DNA from 3 places in the Thermaerobacillus caldiproteolyticus genome. Region 1 is predicted to be linked to each of the others. Evidence: riboswitches for the same ligand, from Rfam matches in the RefSeq annotation. Region 1 holds a riboswitch; each other region holds the start of a gene.
What was found. A riboswitch is a leader RNA that binds a small molecule or an ion and turns the genes downstream of it on or off. The one in region 1 is predicted to bind thiamine pyrophosphate.
Positions count from the first base shown of each region.

Region 2: it holds a riboswitch for thiamine pyrophosphate, as region 1 does, so the genes downstream of both, tenA (thiaminase II) here and thiM (hydroxyethylthiazole kinase) in region 1, are expected to answer to the same signal.
Region 3: it holds a riboswitch for thiamine pyrophosphate, as region 1 does, so the genes downstream of both, thiC (phosphomethylpyrimidine synthase ThiC) here and thiM (hydroxyethylthiazole kinase) in region 1, are expected to answer to the same signal.

Region 1 is NZ_CP064060.1:1,547,985-1,554,150, reverse strand. Features, by position in the region: gene ISX45_RS07620 (HAD-IA family hydrolase) at 1-198, shown strand, start outside; gene ISX45_RS07615 (class I SAM-dependent methyltransferase) at 326-1,006, opposite strand; gene ISX45_RS07610 (DUF6044 family protein) at 1,682-3,349, shown strand; gene ISX45_RS07605 (glycosyltransferase family 2 protein) at 3,362-4,393, shown strand; TPP riboswitch at 4,450-4,559, shown strand; gene thiM (hydroxyethylthiazole kinase) at 4,622-5,431, shown strand; gene thiD (bifunctional hydroxymethylpyrimidine kinase/phosphomethylpyrimidine kinase) at 5,445-6,166, shown strand, end outside.
Region 2 is NZ_CP064060.1:75,422-81,587, reverse strand. Features, by position in the region: gene ISX45_RS00425 (energy-coupling factor transporter transmembrane component T family protein) at 1-622, opposite strand, end outside; gene ISX45_RS00420 (ABC transporter ATP-binding protein) at 635-2,086, opposite strand; gene ISX45_RS00415 (ECF transporter S component) at 2,103-2,690, opposite strand; gene tenA (thiaminase II) at 2,677-3,372, opposite strand; TPP riboswitch at 3,506-3,613, opposite strand; gene ISX45_RS00405 (YbjQ family protein) at 3,678-4,001, opposite strand; gene ISX45_RS00400 (class I SAM-dependent rRNA methyltransferase) at 4,156-5,340, shown strand; gene ISX45_RS00395 (YfiT family bacillithiol transferase) at 5,370-5,897, opposite strand.
Region 3 is NZ_CP064060.1:3,544,598-3,550,763, forward strand. Features, by position in the region: gene ISX45_RS17820 (NAD(P)-dependent oxidoreductase) at 1-478, opposite strand, end outside; gene ISX45_RS17825 (methyl-accepting chemotaxis protein) at 677-1,930, shown strand; TPP riboswitch at 2,138-2,252, shown strand; gene thiC (phosphomethylpyrimidine synthase ThiC) at 2,396-4,117, shown strand; gene ISX45_RS17835 (coiled-coil domain-containing protein) at 4,095-4,286, shown strand; gene ISX45_RS17840 (MFS transporter) at 4,370-5,533, opposite strand; gene ISX45_RS17845 (MerR family transcriptional regulator) at 5,550-5,969, opposite strand; gene ISX45_RS17850 (YhgE/Pip family protein) at 6,154-6,166, shown strand, end outside.

The DNA.
Region 1 (6,166 bases):
TTGAGAGATTATGACATTGAAAAAGCGGCGATGGTTGGCGATCGGAGTTCCGATATTCAAGCGGCTAAAGAGAACGGTTTGTTGTCCATCGGCTGCCGGTTCGGATTTGCCAACGATAATGAGCTGCGTGATGCCGATTTCATTGTACATGAATTTTCGGAGATTGTTTCAATGATCGTGGAATGGAAAAAGATATAGTAGTAGAGAAAGACTGTCTCAAACATAAACAGGCCGATTTCAATAACACATAAAAAATGGAAAATCCTCAACTCGTGTCGGTGTTCGGCGATGAGACAGTCCTTTTTGCATCATATAGGTTAGGACTTTATTTTTTATGAGCTACAACGATTTGTGAAAATGGAAAGGTGTAAAAAATTCGTTTTGTTTCAATTTGACTTGCTAAGGGTGCCAATATCTCGATATATTCAGATATTCGCTGAATGTCAGAAATGACTAATCTTCCGTTTGGACGCAAGACCCGCCACATCTCCCGAACTGCTTGTTCTCTATCTTCAGCGCTTTTAATATTATGAATAACAAAATTTGACACAACGGCATCAAAACTTTCAGCTGCAAATGGCAATTCACAGGCATCTCCATCAATAAGTTCAATATCAGCTACCTGTTCCATTTCTGCATTTTTTCTAAAAGCTTCCCTGCTGTTGCCGCTAATGTCCCACTGTGACCAACGATCAATGGCTGTTACTTTACATCCCATTTGTGCTGCTGCAATTGCAAGAAGTCCTCGACCTGTTCCTACATCTAGTACCTTATCATTCCTGTCAACTTGAGCTAGCCGTAAAATAACGTGTCGGTGCTTTATTTTGATAACTGTGGAGTACAAGAACATCCATAAACCCATAGATAACATGAACAACCCAAAGAAGAGGCCGCCTATACTTTGAGGCAATCCTTTGAGACTAACAAGAGAAAATATCAATCCGATGACGATGAGAATCCCTACCCAAAAAGGGGCATCAATTCCATATCGAAGCGTAAATCGCATCCGTTATCCTCCTAAGTTTTTATATCTGAATTATATGAATATTAATAACAGTCATTCTAATTCTATGACACTAATTTAATATATGGGCATGTGTGAATCAAGTTTTTTAGAGAGGACTGATGTTTTTGGGAAATATTAACTTTTTCTAAGCGATCATCGCATCATTTTGTCACGAGACAGTTGTTTTCCGAAGGAGCTGTTCTCGAATGTTCACAGCAGTATCAAAGAGGTTGACAATGGTTTTAAACGATTAAGGAGATTCGTTCTAAATTTGACCTGCATGTATTGTTTGAGTTTTATCTTGCTCTTTGTTTTACGAGAAAAGAACTATATTCGCTTAAGATAAGCTATCTAAAGATTCTAGGAAATGGCCCTTTTTCTTGGTATTATCTCGTTCTAGCATGTTAATCCTGACTCTTCCTCTTTTCAGAATAGAAATTCTGCTTATTGTTGTTATTTTATTAGTATGGGAAGTGTTTGCTATTTTCTAGTCAGAACGAAAAACATACGAGCAATATCTTATTGAAGACATCACATCTTATCTTTATAAACCTCTAAAAAACAATCTCTTCCTGTGAAAGGAAGAGCTTTTTTATGCATATTTTCCTTCTTATCGTTAGAAAATAAAGGGAGACAATAGGCGTCTGTTAGGACGAGGCAAAGGAGGAGAAGAGAATGGAGAAAATGGAAAAGCGATTACTGTTCTTCTCGTTCCTTGCAATTGCTGTTTTTGTATCGCCGTATTTTGTTTTTGGCGAAGATGCGCATATGCGTGTTCACGATAATCTTGATTCCAATATTGCGTGGTATAAGGTGTTAACAAGAAGCGGGGAGCTGTTTGGTCCGATTAATGCCGTCATTCCGCAAATTATTAACGGCTTACCGAGAAATGCGTATGGAACAGAATTTAGCGGAATCGTTTGGCTTCATGCGTTATTTCCATCCATTTACGCCTATGGATTAAGCCAAGCGATCACGCGCGTGTTTGCGTTTATCGGCATGTATCTTTTGCTTAAAAAACATGTGATCAAATCCCCGGAATGGTCTTGGATTCGTGTTGGTGCAGCTCTCGCTTTTGCATTGACGCCGTTTTGGCCGTCGGGCATGTTAAGCACGCTTGGAATGCCGCTTGCGTTATGGGCGTTTTTAAACATTCGTGCCGGCGAGCGTTCGTGGGTAAATTATCTTGTGCTTACGCTTTTGCCCTTTTATTCCAGTCTTGTGCTCGGTTTTTTCTTTTTCCTTAGTGCCATGGGAGTTTTTTGGCTTGTGGATGTTGTGCGCGGGAAAGGGTGGAATTGGCGATTTTTATTGGCGATTGTGTACATGACGGCTATTTATGTTGCGATTGAATACCGCCTTGTCCATTCGCTTTTATTTGCTGATGAACCGACGAGTCGTGATGAATATTTTCATGCCCGTCTTTCTTTTTGGCGTGCTATTCGATTGACGTTGAAAAATTATATTCTGGGCCACAATCACGTGATGACGGTGCACGGTCTTGTCATTTTGCCGGTGACGTTCGTCGCTTTATATATGGTTTGGAAAAAGAAATTATGGAAGCAAGAAAAAATGTTTCTGTTTCTTCATGCTTTGAACTTCGCTCTTTCGGCATGGTATGCGTTTTGGTTTTATAAAGGATGGGTCCCGTTAACTGAACGCTTTGACATTCTCGATAAATTTAACTTTGCCCGCTATCATTTTTTGCGGCCGATGGTGATTTACATGCTATTTGCGCTTTCGTTAAAAATTTTATGGCAACAAGGACAAGCGTGGAAAAAAGCATGTTTTACCGCGATTGCGGCACAACTCATCGTGCTTGCGATATTTAATGAGGAAATCTTTTATCGCCACAAACCGTCGTTTAAGCAGTTTTACGCCGAAGAACAATTTCAAGAGATTAAAGAATACATAGGCCTTCCTGTGTACAAATATCGCGTCGCCAGCATCGGAATTCATCCGGCGATCGCCCAATATAACGGGTTTTACACATTAGATACGTACAATAATTTTTATCCGTTGAGGTATAAACACCAGTTTCGAAAAATCATTGCGCGTGAGCTAGCGAAAAATAAAAAGCTGCGCGAGTATTTCGATGAATGGGGAGGACGTTGTTATATTTTCGTAGACGAGTTAGGCAAGCATTATATGTTTAAAAAACATTCAAAGAAAAAGATTACCAATTTACAGCTAAATACCGATGTGTTTCGTCAAATGGGCGGACGCTATATTTTTTCCGCCTTACCGATTACAAATGCTAAAAGCAATCAATTAGCACTGGAAAAAGTGTTTCATTCCGATGAATCCGCATGGACGATTTATCTATATAAAGTGACATCGTAAGGAGGAATAGCGATGAGCGAACCGGTTCTCACTATTGTAGTCCCTTGTTATAACGAAGAGGAGGTGCTTCCAGAAACGATTCGGCAACTTCGTGATTTGCTTCAGCAATTAATAGCCGAGCAGCTTGTTTCTGAACAAAGTAAACTATTGTTCGTTGATGATGGAAGTCACGATACTACGTGGACGATTATTTATAAAGCAAGCTTGCGATATCCAGAAGTGAAAGGATTGAAACTCGCCCGCAATGCCGGGCATCAAAATGCCCTTTTAGCCGGATTATTTGCAGCTAAAATGCTTTCTGATTGTATCGTTTCCATAGATGCCGATTTGCAAGATGATATTTCCGTCATTCGTGAGTTTATGAAAAAGTTTCATGAAGGATACGAAATTGTATACGGAGTACGGAATAAGAGAGATACGGATTCGTTTTTTAAACGCCACAGCGCCCAAGGGTTTTATAAATTAATGAAAGCGATGGGGGTGCATATCGTTTATAACCATGCCGATTATCGTCTCATGAGTCGACGCGCCGTTGAGGAGCTCGAACGGTTTGAAGAAGTGAATTTGTTTTTGCGCGGCATTGTACCGTTGCTTGGTTTCCGTTCGACAACTGTTTATTATGACCGAAAAGAGCGATTAGCGGGAGAAACGAAATACCCGCTTAAAAAAATGTTGGCGTTTGCTTTAGACGGGATTACCTCATTCAGCATTACACCGATTCGTTTCATTTCGCTCGTTGGATTTGTTTCCTTTTTTGTGAGTTTGTTTTTTGGGGCATATTTTCTATTTTTAAAATTTAACGGTTATACGCAAACGGGGTGGACATCGCTTATTACGTCGATTTGGCTTCTTGGCGGACTTCAGCTCATTGCGCTCGGCTTGATTGGGGAATACATCGGGAAAATCTATAAAGAAACAAAACGCCGTCCGCGTTATATCATTGATCTTGATTTATTCAATTTTCCGTTGCCGCTTCCGGTAAATCATGTTCCATCGCTTGGAGAAGAGCGGAAAAGCGTCGATATTCAGAAGAGGAATAGGTAACGGCGATTTTTTGCTTGCATTCCTTTTCAAGAAGGAGTAGACTGGGCTTGTAAAAATAAATAGTGAGCGGGAGCCTGTGGAATCAGGCTGAGAGTACGACTAATCCGTCGTTGACCGTTTGAACCTGTTGGGTAATGCCAGCGTAGGGAAAGTGACAAGGAGAGAAGTGTACACTTTGCTTGCGCGCAAAGTGTTTTTTATTTTTGTGTGGAAAGGAATGGAACAAGGATGGACGTGCAAGAGATTGCCAAAACATTAGAAAACGTGCGGCAGGCTAATCCGCTCGTTCATAATATCACTAATGTTGTCGTTACAAATTTTACGGCAAACGGTTTGCTTGCATTAGGCGCTTCTCCGGTTATGGCATACGCGAAAGAGGAAGTGGCTGATATGGCAAAAATCGCTGGAGCGCTTGTATTAAATATCGGCACATTAAACGAAACGGAAGTCGAAGCGATGTTGATGGCTGGAAAATCGGCGAACGAACACGGCGTTCCGGTCATTTTCGATCCGGTTGGGGCAGGAGCGACGCGCTACCGAACAGAAACGGCAAAAAAGATTGTTCGTGAAGTGAACGTTTCTGTCATTCGCGGCAATGCGGCGGAGATTGCCAATGTCATAGGAGAAAATTGGATGATTAAAGGTGTGGATGCCGGCGAAGGAAACGGTGATGTCGTTGCGTTGGCAAAAAAAGCAGCACAGCAGCTTCATACCATTGTCGCGATTACGGGCAAAGACGATGTGGTTACCGATGGGGAGACAACATACGTCATTCGTAACGGCCATCCGCTTTTAACGAAAGTCACTGGAACGGGCTGTTTATTAACATCGGTCATCGGGGCGTTTGCCGCTGTTGAATCCAATTTATTGGTAGCGGCAGCTTCTGCGCTTGTCAGTTATGGAGTTGCTGCGGAAATCGCAGCGAAAAAAGCGGGAGAAGCGGGTCCGGGAAGCTTTCAAATTGCCTTTTTAAACGAACTTGCTCGTGTAGGGGAAGAAGATATTCGTCAATATAGTCTCATAGAACAAGTGAAGTGAAAGGGAGATTGTCATGAGAAACGTGTACAAAGCGTTAACGATTGCTGGTTCTGACAGCGGCGGCGGCGCCGGCATTCAAGCAGATTTAAAGACATTTCAAGAGCTGCGAGTATTTGGAATGTCCGCATTAACAGCGGTGACGGCGCAAAATACGCTCGGCGTACAAGGAGTATATCCTTTATCCGTTGAGGCGGTTGAACAGCAAATTGAATCGATCGGGACGGATTTAGGAGCCGATGCCGTCAAAACAGGGATGTTGTTTAGCGCGGAAATTATTCAAGCGGTGGCAGCCAAAGTGAAGCAATTTGGTTGGAATCAGCTTGTCGTCGATCCAGTGATGATTGCGAAAGGTGGTGCGCCGCTTTTACAAGAAGAAGCGGTTAGCGCCTTAAAAACACACTTGCTTCCATTGGCGATGGTCATTACTCCTAATATTCCGGAAGCGGAAGTGTTAACAGGCATGACAATCCGGACAATCAATGATCGCCATGAAGCCGCAAAGCGCCTATATGAACTAGGTGTCAAGCATGTCGTCATTAAAGGCGGTCATGATGATGACGACGATGAAGCAGTCGATGTATTGTACGATGGTCATGAATTTTCATATTTTACAAGCAAACGGATCGAAACGAACCATACGCATGGGACAGGTTGTACATTTGCAGCAGCGATTACGGCGGAACTCGCGAAAGGCCGCAGCGTCAAGGAAGCGGTACAAACAGCGAAAGCATTTAT
Region 2 (6,166 bases), 1.5 Mb from region 1:
TCGCTACCGCAATGCGTTGAGCGCGGCGGATGCTTTGCGAAAGAAGCGGAATTGCATACCGCTTTATTTTTTCAAATATTCCGCTGTTGGCAGTGACTCCCCGCACTTTTAACGCGTTTTGTACCGTTTGAAACTCCTCAAGCATGATCGGAATGAGACGGACTCCTGCTAAAAAGCTATACGCGTATTTCGGCTTCAACTTCAGTTGCTGCATGAGCGAATAAAATAAATAAACCGGTCTTGTCGTTAACGAAAAAAGTAAACCAAGTAGCGCAAACGTTAATGCGCGAAACCCAAGATGCATGCCGCGTAAAAAACTTTCTTTTGTAATATGAACAAGGCCCCACTGAAACCATGTTGTTTTTCCTTGACCAAACAGCATCATCGAAGAGGCGGTTGAAATGAAAATAAGCAAAAACGGCAAAAAGAGCAACAACAAATACTTCATAGGGTATCCGGTATAGATAATGAACAAAAGGATAAGCGCAATAGAAAAATTCATTAAGATGTTCGGGTTATGCACGAACAATACACCGATAAATAAAACAAGCATCACAAGCAGCTTCAAGCTTGGATTCGTTCGATGAAGCCATGTCTCACGATAGCGAATGTCCCATCTCACCGTTCTTCCTCCTTACACGGACAATAAAGCGCCTTTTGTATGATCTGTCACAAGCTGTTCATCGGAAACAAGTTGTCCGTCTTCAATCACCCATCTTCGCGTCGCAAAATGCGTTACGATATTCTCATCGTGGGTGATCATCAGAATCGTCGCACCTTGCTCGCGATACGACTCTAACAGCTCTAGCAGCGCAAACGTATTTTTCGCATCTTGACCGAATGTCGGCTCATCTAACAAAAAGATTTGTTGCCCGCTTACAATCGAAGCAGCCACGCTAAGCCGGCGCTTTTGCCCCATCGATAGTTGGTACGGATGTTGGTCTTGCTGCTCTTTCAAATGAAACATTTGTAACAAGCTCTCGACGGTCTCAGCAATTTCTGTTTTAGAGCGCTTTTCAAGCCGGAGCGAATACGCCATCTCTTCCCACACTGAATTGGTGACAAATTGAAACTCCGGATTTTGGAATACAAATGCGATAAGGCGGGCGAGCGTTTTGAATTGTTCGCTTTGCTTTCCAAACAGCTCATACACCCCGTCGGTTGGAATAAGCTTCATGAGCGCATGCAATAGCGTGCTTTTTCCTGCTCCGTTTTTTCCAGTAATAGCAATCCATTCACCCGACCGAACAATCGCTTGATCAACACGAATTTTTACTTCTCGATTTCGATATCCTTGAAAACGTTCGAGACGAATCACTTCATCCTCTCGAACAGCAGGTTGACGACGTTTTCGTTGTTTGACATACTCGTCCCATATACCGGGATACCAAATTCCTTGATCAGCAATCACGTCTTTATAATCATGAAACACGGTTGCCGCTTCACCATCTGCGATGATTTCACCATGATCATTAAACAAAATGATACGGTCAACAAAATCCAGCACCTGTTCAATTTTGTGTTCAACAATAATGACTGTTTTATTATGGGCGATTTGCTTAACCGTCTTCCAAATTGATTCTGTTCCTTCGTCATCAATCATCGCTGTTGGTTCATCAAGAAACAACACGTCGGGCTGCAAGGCAAGAACAGAGGCAAGTGCGAGTCTCTGCTTCATCCCCCCGGATAATGTTTGAATATCCGTATGCGGCGTCAAGTGCAGCCCAACCTCTTTCAGCAATTCTTCAATCCGGCCTTTCATTTGTTCGCGCGGCACGCCAATATTTTCAAGTGCAAAAGCAATTTCCTCATCGACAAACGGCATGCAAAATTGGGAATCAGGGTCTTGAAATACGTATCCCCAGTTATCCGGAACTTGAACGTGTTTGGCTTTCATTGGGATATCCACCGAATGCGGAATCAATCCGGAAAGCACTTGCATCAGTGTTGATTTTCCGCATCCCGATGGACCAAGCAACAACACTTTTTCCCCTTTGTAAAACGACACTGATAAATCTTTAAACAATAACGTGTCTTTTCCGGGAAATTTCAAACGTAACTGTTCGACCGATGCAATCCGTTCCATCTGTTTGTTTCACCCTTTAACGATCTAACGCGTCGTAATCTTCCTTGGAAGCCGGTCGAACCATTTGTGTGACTCCTGTCGCTTCTAATGCTTTTACTAATGAAGAAGCAAAGACACCGGAAATAACGATGGCGCCGACAAAGCGAGCAATGAGAAATAATGCGAGATTCCAAGGAGCCAACGCTTCAATATACCCTTTGTAAAAATCCATAATCAATGAACCGATGGTAGAACTAATCGCTGCTAATGAAACAACGAAGAGATCAAAACGCTTATAGCGAAACGTCGCAAATACTGCTTCCGCACACAATCCTTGCACAACGCCGTAAAGCAATACTTCAAGTCCCCACTCGGATCCCATAATAAACTCACCGGAAGATGCAGCAATTTCCGCAAGAAGAGCTACCCCTGGCTTACGAATAATGAGAAAAGCTACGGACGCTGCGATAAACCACATTCCATAGATGAGTTGGTCCAGATGAAAGCCAAACGGTTTGACAAAATAGTAAAACGGTCCCCATAATTTATAAACAATTCCAAATACAATTGAAATCACAATCGTTGTTAAAATATCCGCTAATTTCAATCCTTTAGTTGCTGACATGCTCTGCTGTCTCCTTTCTTGTTACTGGCCATGTTTCTAGGTGATATGCCATTTCCCAAAAAGCATATTCGTACTGGCTGCTAATGATAAAATGCTGTTCCATCCGCTTTCGATCAGCTTCCGTTACAGTTTCTGCAATCTCATCCAATCGAGCAATTTGTTCTTCCACTAAACTTCGAAACCACTCGGACCCATAAGCGGCAATCCATTGTTGATAAATCGTCTCTTCCGGCTTGCAATCTTTCAAGCGCTCGCCAATCTCATAATAAAGCCAATAACACGGCAAAATCGCCGCAATCACATCTCCTAAATGCCCTTCGTAGGCAGCGCGATACAAATGTGATGTATACGCATATGCCGTCGGCGCCGGAATAAACGAAGCTTTTTCTTCTTCCGTAATTCCAAGCTGCTTCGAAAACTTTTCATGTAACGATAATTCGGCTTGATACGTATTTTGTGCATGATGTGCCATGCGAGCGGTCGTTGATAACTCATTTGCTCTTGCCGCCCCAAGCGCCTGCACTCTTGCAAAATGACTTAAATAATATGAATCTTGTAAAACATAATAACGAAAACAAGCAATATCGAGCGTCCCTTCACCGAGTTCCTTGACAAACGGGTGCTGAAAGCTCGCTTCCCAAATTGGGTTGGCAGCCTTACGCAACAGTGTTGAAAATGCCATCAAAATCCCCTCCAAAACATAAATGTATGAAACATGTAGAGCGGGCCCATATTCTGCATGTTTCATTAAATAAAAACCCACTTTCTTTACAAGCGTAAAGAAAGTGGGTTAGAAACCGTAAACAAGCAAAAGATTCCTGCCACTTCCACTTCCCTACGCTGGTATAACCCAGATCAGGTTCTAAGGGTCTCAAAGGCACACTTTGATCTCAGCCTATCTAAAGGCCCCCCTAGTGGATCGTGCTGCTTATTTAATTTTACTGTTTGAGTTTATCATATCACGGCTAGAACGGTTGTCAAGTCATTTTACTCTTCCTCAACGACTACTGCCGTTCCGTCGTACGACAAAATTTCTGACGTGTTCGCCATAATGGCGGCTGTCGTTAGCCTCACCCCAATGATCGCATTCGCCCCTTGCTGTTTCGTCTCTTCGATCATGCGGTTAATCGCAATCTGTCTCGCTTCCTCCATCATCTCGGTATACGCTTTAATCTCTCCGCCGACAATCGTTTTAAAACTCGCCATAATATCTTTTCCGATATGTTTCGATTGAACGGTATTTCCTTGAACAAACCCTTTATACTCTTTAATTTGTTTTCCCGGTATGTAATCGGTCGTCGCAATAATCACCGTATCCCTCTTTTCTTCCATCTATGTTTATCATTATTCTACGTTTATGAAAAAAGTCCTTCCAAATTACGACAAAAGCTGACAGAATTGCTTCTTTCCCAGCAATTCTGTATCATAGAAAAAGCAAATCATTACAGGTAATGGAGTGGAGAATGTGGCAAAAGTATTTCTGAAACGAAAGCGAAAAAAACGTCTCGAACAAGGCCATCCTTGGATATTCCAAAGTGAAGTTGACTATATTGAAGGAGATTTTAAACCGGGCGACTTTGTCGAGGTTTATAACCATCAAAATTACTTCTTAGCTAAAGGCTATATTAATCCAAAATCGCAAATGATTGTGCGCGTCCTTACGCAAAATCCAGAAGACGAGTTAAACGAGCAGTTTTTTCTGAACCGCATTCGCAAGGCGTGGGCGTATCGTGAGCGAATGATTCCCGGCGTTCGTTCTTGCCGTGCTATTTACGGAGAAGCTGACTTTTTGCCTGGCTTGATCGTCGATAAATACGAAGATGTGCTTGTCGTACAAATTTTGTCGCTTGGTATGGAAAAACGGAAAGATTGGATTTTAAACGGGTTGCTGGAAGTATTTAATCCAAAAGCGATTTATTTGCGCAATGATGTGTACGTCCGCGAGCTGGAAGGGCTCCAACAAGAAAAGGGATTTTGGTACGGGCAATGTGAGACGGAAGTGATGATTGAAGAAAACGGCGTTAAATATATTGTTGATATTGAAAACGGACAAAAGACCGGATTTTTCTTTGACCAGCGTCAAAACCGCGCGGCAATTAAACCGCTCATCGACAGTAACTCAACCGTATTAGACTGCTTTACCCATACAGGATCATTTATGCTCAATGCGTGCTTGTATGGAGCAAAACATGTGACCGCTGTCGATATTTCTGAACATGCCATCGAAACAGCGAAACGCAATGCTGCATTAAACGGATTTACAAACGTTGATTTCGTCGTCGCCAATGCCTTCGATTACTTGCGAGAAGCGGTTCACGAAGGGAAAAAATGGGATGTAGTCATCATTGATCCGCCAGCATTCGCCAAATCCGCTCACGCTGTCCCAAAAGCACTAGGTGGATATAAAGACATCAATCTCAACGGCTTAAAGCTTGTGAGAGACGGCGGCTTTTTCGTGACGGCAAGCTGCTCGTATCACGTCCATGCCGATATGTTCCAAGCGATGATTGAGGAAGCGGCGTTTGATGCGAAAAAGATTTTGCGGCAAATTCATTGGAGCGGCGCCGGCTACGATCATCCGAAACTGCTTGCCGCCGATGAAGGCGACTACCTAAAATTTGCGATTTACGAAGTGCATTCACGCAGATAACGGACATCAAGACTGATGTCCGTTTTTGCTTACCATCCTTTCTGCGTTCGCAAATTTCTAATGTGTGCGACATGATGCTTGCCGTGCCAAGCAAACATCGCAACACATGTATACAATTCTAACTCTGTCTTCATCGCAGGATGATAAAGCTTGCGTTTAAAATCTTCCAGTGGTAAAGATTCAAGCAAAGCTGTCCATCTTTCATGAAGCCCTTCTAGCAATTTAAGCGAAGATTCAATTGGGAAAGCACGCGCCTCCGCTGTCTCGGCCCAATCGTTCTCTTCAAAAGGTTTTACAGTAGGAAGCTCCTCCGTTACGATAAGTTTTGTACGAATAAACGCATTCATATTCGCATCAGCAAGATGATGCACAACTTGAGCAACCGTCCATCCTCCTTCACGATATGGCGTGTTTAGCTGTTCATCATTCAATCCGCTCACCGCCTCACGCAACTGCTTTGGCAGCATTCGAATATCAGAAATCCACTGCTTTACATCTTCTTCACGGAAAGACGTTGGCTTTTCAAATTTGCCGATCGGGTAGCGAATATGTTCCATTTCTCATTCCTAGTTACTAAAATCTATAAAAAAGATCTACTAGCCGCGATGGAACCAAGAAGCACCGCATAATGCTCGGACCCTCACCCAAGCTGCCATCAAAAAGAGAATCCCTTTGCCATTCCCTCGCTGTGAAAGGCACTCCGTGGTTCATTTCAACAGTAGCTTTCGTCATGTCTCCTTCAGTTCATGGCAGGATTTTAGTAACTAGGCTACACCTCCTCTTATTCTTTTTACAACTTGCTCTTTTACGAGTTCAACGGACATAT
Region 3 (6,166 bases), 1.7 Mb from region 1:
CAAGATGGTAAATGGCTTTTCCCATCGCATTCAAAAGCGGTCTCACTTCTTCTACATCTTCTTGTTTTCCTCCGACAAAAAAGATGAGCTCTCCTTTTTCAGCGGGAATTTTTGAGCCTGAGACAGGAGCATCAAGAAAGCGGATGCCTCGTTGTTCTGCTTCTTTTGCCATTGCTCTCGTAAAAGAAGGGTGGACGGTGCTGCAGTCGATCCAAATCGCTCCTTTTGAAAGGGTATGAAGAAATCCATCTTCTCCGAGTGCGATAACCTCTACAGCGTTCGGGTGAGTCAACATGGTGAATACTATTTTTGCCTGATGCGCGACATCTTTTGGTGAGCCGGCCCATGTAGCGCCCTTTTCTAGTAGGCGTGTTGCTTTTTCTTTCGTCCGATTATAAACAATCAGTTCATAGCCTTTATCTAATAAGTTTTCTGCCATCCTGCTTCCCATAATACCTAAACCGATAAACCCGATCATCTATATCCCTTCTTTCGTTTTCGTTTATTATAGTTGTAAAACAAAAGATCTCTTATTGTCAAATATTGTTCTTGGCTGTTGTTTTTTATATTTATTGGTTCTCTATGTATTTATGATAAAAAACGTCGTTCCCATCTAAAAAAAGGAAATGTTATAATTATATATAAATTTTCAATTCATTGAAAGGTGAGGGGAAATATGTCAGTACATAGCTATGTCATTCGTACACTGTTTGTTGTCATTCCGAGTACTGCTCTTGTTGGTTTAGGAATATGTATGGCAAACGGAATAGCCGGTTCAGCGTTTTGGTGGACGATGGTCGGCACAATACTGCTTGGCGCTATCATTGGTATTTTATCAGCTATCTTAAACTATCGGCGCTTTATTGCTCCAATTTCGGTGATTAATCACTACTTGGAAAAGATGACAGAGGGGGATTTATCAACGCGTGTTCCTGTTGACGAGGTGAGAGAATTAAAGCCGATTGCCGTTTGCATGAATGAGATGGTAGAAACATGGCAAGCGGTCATCTCCAACATCAAGCGTCATTCCGATGACATGTCGTTATTTTCTGACCAGTTGACTCATATTGCCGAGCAGACAACAAAAGCGACAGAGCAAATTGCATCAACGATGGAAACGATTGCTTTAAGCTCTGAACAACAAGTCAAAACGGCACAGGAAACATCGATTTCAATGAACGGTATTTCAGGAACACTTACCCAAGTGTCAGCCAATACGCAGCATGTATCGATGAATGCAAATAAAACGTTTGCGAAAGCCAAAGCAGGGAGACAATCCATTGAGCAAATGGAAGAGCAAATGCAGTTTATTTATGAGCATGTTCAATCACTTGGACAAGTTGTCAAAGGGCTTGGAGAACGTTCCAATGAAATCGGTCAAATTACGCAAGTGATTACAGGAATCGCTTCACAAACAAATTTGCTCGCATTGAATGCGGCCATTGAAGCAGCGAGAGCAGGAGAACAAGGAAAAGGATTTGCGGTAGTAGCCGATGAAGTGAGAAAACTAGCAGAGCAATCGGCTCAGTCAGCTCAACAAATCTCACAACTCATTAGTGATATTCAAGAAGAGACAGAAAAGGCCATCGATTCTATGGAGACGGTCGTTAACGAAGTTTCACAAGGGATTCATGCCGTTCAAACGGCAGGTCTTTCTTTTGAACAAATTCGGGAATCTATTAACGGTGTTAATGAACAAATTGAACAAGTGTCTGCAGCCATTCAGCAAATGACGGAGAGCGCTCAGCATGTTGCTGCTTCAATTCAGAGTATTACCGCAATTGTCGAACAGTCGTCCACAGGCTCAGCCAACATTTCCGCTGCTACAGAGGAGCAAATGGCGTCAATGGAGGAAATTGCCTCATCCGCCTCCTCTTTAAGCAAGATGGCAGAAGAAATGCAGTCTCTATTGCAGCAATTTAAAGTATAAGCGCTATTATTGATTTTAAGTGCTTTCAAATTCAAATAAAGCATGGTAACTTCCTACAGGGCAGGACTTTCCCTGAATGCGTCTCATCGTATCGGATGTGAGCTCAAAGTTGTTCAGGAGAATGAAACGAACAGAACCAAAGTATAAAAAGCATTTACACCCATAAAAATATGTGTTAATATTTAGAAAAATGAATATGATTCATTGCTTATCTACTAGGGGAGTCCAATAGCTTGGACTGAGAGAAGAACGCGCTTAAGTTCTTTGACCCTTTGAACCTGATCTGGGTTATGCCAGCGTAGGGAAGTAGATAGTGGGAGTATTGTTGTATACTTGCGCTATTTGTCATTCCGTCGGGTTCTCTTGTTGGAGAACCCGATTTTTATTTCTTCGTCTTCTCCCTCCTATCGTCCACACGTTTTGGTGTAACTTCGGGTCAAAAAACAAAAGAGGAGGAGAAGTTACATGCCAAACATTTTATCCCTCATGCAGTTTCCTGCAAGTAAAAAGGTGTATGTCGAAGGTTCTCGGCCGGATATTCGTGTTCCGATGAGAGAAATTGCATTAAGTTCTACGAAAACAGAGGAAGGAACGTTTGAAAACCAACCTGTCCGAGTATATGACACAAGCGGACCTTACACCGATCCCCATTTTCAGCCTGACATTCATAAAGGATTACCAGAATTGCGTAAACGTTGGATTTTGGAACGAGGAGATGTGGAAGAATACGAGGGGCGCCAAGTAAAACCGGAAGATAACGGACTTCGCAGTGGAAACCAATCAGACATCGTTCTTCCATTTCATCGAAGACCACTTCGTGCGAAAAAAGGACGAACGGTCACGCAAATGCATTATGCCAAACAAGGAATCATTACTCCAGAGATGGAGTTTATTGCAATTCGTGAAAATATGGACCCTGAACTCATTCGCCAGGAAGTCGCAGCAGGAAGAGCGATTCTCCCTTCTAATATTAATCATCCTGAAAGTGAGCCGATGATTATTGGACGTCAATTTCATGTGAAAATTAATGCAAACATCGGCAACTCCGCTGTAACATCATCCATTGAAGAGGAAGTCGAGAAAATGCTTTGGGCGATTCGCTGGGGAGCCGATACGATTATGGATTTGTCAACAGGAAAGCATATTCATGCGACAAGAGAGTTTATTATCCGCAACTCACCGGTTCCGGTTGGGACAGTTCCGATTTATCAAGCGCTTGAAAAAGTGAACGGCATTGTGGAGGAACTAACGTGGGAAATATACCGTGATACGTTAATCGAACAAGCTGAACAAGGAGTGGACTATTTTACGATCCATGCCGGGGTATTGCTTCGTTACATCCCAATGACGGTCAATCGTACAACAGGGATTGTATCTCGCGGTGGTTCGATTATGGCACAGTGGTGTTTAGCCCACCATCAAGAAAACTTTTTGTACACACATTTTGAAGAAATTTGTGAAATTTTAAAAGCATACGATATTGCTATTTCTCTTGGAGACGGATTACGACCTGGTTCGATTGCCGATGCGAATGACGAAGCGCAATTTGCCGAGCTGGAGACGCTTGGAGAATTGACGGAGATTGCGTGGAAGCATGATGTGCAAGTAATGATCGAAGGTCCGGGCCACGTGCCGATGCATAAAATTAAAGAAAATGTTGAGAAACAAATCGAAATTTGCAAAGGTGCTCCTTTTTACACATTGGGACCGCTCACAACAGATGTTGCTCCGGGATACGATCATATTACTTCCGCAATCGGTGCAGCGATGATTGGCTGGTACGGAACGGCAATGCTTTGTTATGTGACGCCGAAAGAACATTTAGGATTGCCGAATAAAGAAGATGTGCGCCAAGGGGTTATTGCCTATAAAATTGCAGCACATGCGGCTGATTTGGCGAAAGGTCATCCGGGAGCACAAATGCGCGATGATGCATTATCGAAAGCGCGCTTTGAGTTTCGATGGAACGACCAATTTAACCTTTCTCTCGATCCGGAACGGGCACGGGAATATCATGATGAAACATTGCCAGCTGAAGGAGCGAAAGTGGCTCACTTCTGTTCGATGTGCGGACCGAAGTTTTGCTCGATGAAAATTTCTCACGATTTGCAAAAAGCGGTCAAAGAAGAAGGAATGAAACAAAAAGCGAAGGAGTTTGTGGAAAATGGGGCAACCCTTTACCAATAATGAAGATGTAGCGGCGTTAAAGCAGGAAATCCTTCAGCTAAAAGAACGGATCACTCAATTAGAACAACAAATTTCCGACATTCAACAAAAGTGCCGACACGTCTTTTTCGAAACGCCCGTCATGCGAAAGTGTGTTAGGTGTCATTATGTAGAAAGCCTATATTATTAGAAAAACGGGGGTGACCCACAAGATGGGCCAGCCCCGTTTAGTTTACTTTACTTATATAGTGTTTGTTTAAGGAAAGAAAGCCATTAGCTTGTTTGTGAGAGAGGATGTTGTTGTTGTTTTTTTCCAAACAACAGAAATAAAAAGGCGATTAGTGCTAGTACCATCGCTACGATGAATGGCGCTTTGCTGGAAAAAGCGTGTCCGATCACCCCTGATAAGACTGGAGCAATCGCTGCTCCCATCCAGCGTACGAAATTGTATGTTCCGGAAGTAATGCCGCGTTCATATGGCGATACTTCCATAACATAACTTGTGAATAACGCATTATTTAATCCAGACGCTAATCCCGATAAGATAATGCAAATGACTAATACCCACATGTTATTTGCGACAAATAAAAGAAGCAAAAAGATGGCAAATATAAAGAGGCTATATGGCAAAAGTTGTTTTGGTGTATACGTTTTTTCTAAGCGATGTGATAAAATTGCAGAGCCGTAAGCAAGGCAAAGCCCCCAACCAAAAAAGACGAGACCGATTTGAATGGCCGATAGCTGCATAATTAATGGCGAATATGCTAACACGACAAAAAAGCCATAATAGTACAACATGGCGCCAATAGCCCCTTTAATAAATGGAGGGAATGATAAAAGTCGGCCCATTTCTTTGATGCTAGCAGTTTTTCTTGTTACTTTTTTGCTTGGATCATAGACGAAGAATGACACGAGTAAAAGCGCTGCAAAAATTAATATGCTTGTCGCAAGAAACGGATATCTCCATGAATGCTGGCCGAGAATGCCGCCAACAAGAGGCCCGCCCGCCATACCGAGACCAATGGCTGCTTCATAAAGACCGACCGCTGTTTGCACTTGGGGAGTAAGCGCAATTAATAACGTCATTGCTGTTGCGAAAAACATTGAATTTCCAAGCCCCCATCCGGCTCGGAAGACAGAAAGTTGCGGAATGCTGTTGGATAAACCGCATAATAATGAAAAAACGGTGACGATGGCTAGTCCTGTTACCATCATCTTTTTATCTCCAAGACGGCTCACGAACATTCCGGATGGAATCATCATAATTGCCATCGTAAAAATATAAGCGGTAAATAGCATTTCGACTTGCCAGTGGGTCGCACCGATGCTTTCAGCGATCATCGGTAAAATCGGATCGACAATCCCGATTCCCATAAACGCTAAAAATGCCGCAAATACCGTTATCCAGCGGGCGCGCGTTTGTTTCCCTTCGTCCATATTTTCTTCCTCTCCTTTATTGCTCTTCTAAAATGGCTTGAATTTTTTCGTGAAGCTGTTTAAGTTCTTTCTTCCACTCAAGCATTTTTTTCATTTTTTGTTCGAGCATGTCGATTTGCTCACGAACTCCTGCTGCGATTTCTTTTAGCTCTTGTTGTTTTTGCTCTTTATCGGTTGCGTTTCGATAATCGCGGTGGTGGGCTTCAATTGTTTCTTTTAATGTTAAAAATTGTTGTAGTTCCTGCAAGGAAAATCCTAATACTTCTCTAGCAGCAATCACCTTTTTTAAGCGTTCAATATCCTCTTCCGTATATAGCCTTGTGCCTTTTTCACTTCGTTCAGGCGGCTTAATGAGCCCAATTTCTTCATAATAGCGAATCGTCCGTTTCGTGAGGCCGGTTTCTTTCGCGACATCATCAATTTTAAATTGCTTCATCATTTTTCCTCTCACTTTATTTTATTAAAGAGCTTTTATAAATATAACATTAACGTTAATGTTACATTTTGTCAATGATACGTTGCATGTAACGATATGGAAGCGGATATTCTAACTGGGGAACAATTGATTTAATGGAAGGAAGATCGCGTTAGCATCATGGCTTATTGATGAATGGAAAAGCATTGTTCAACGTC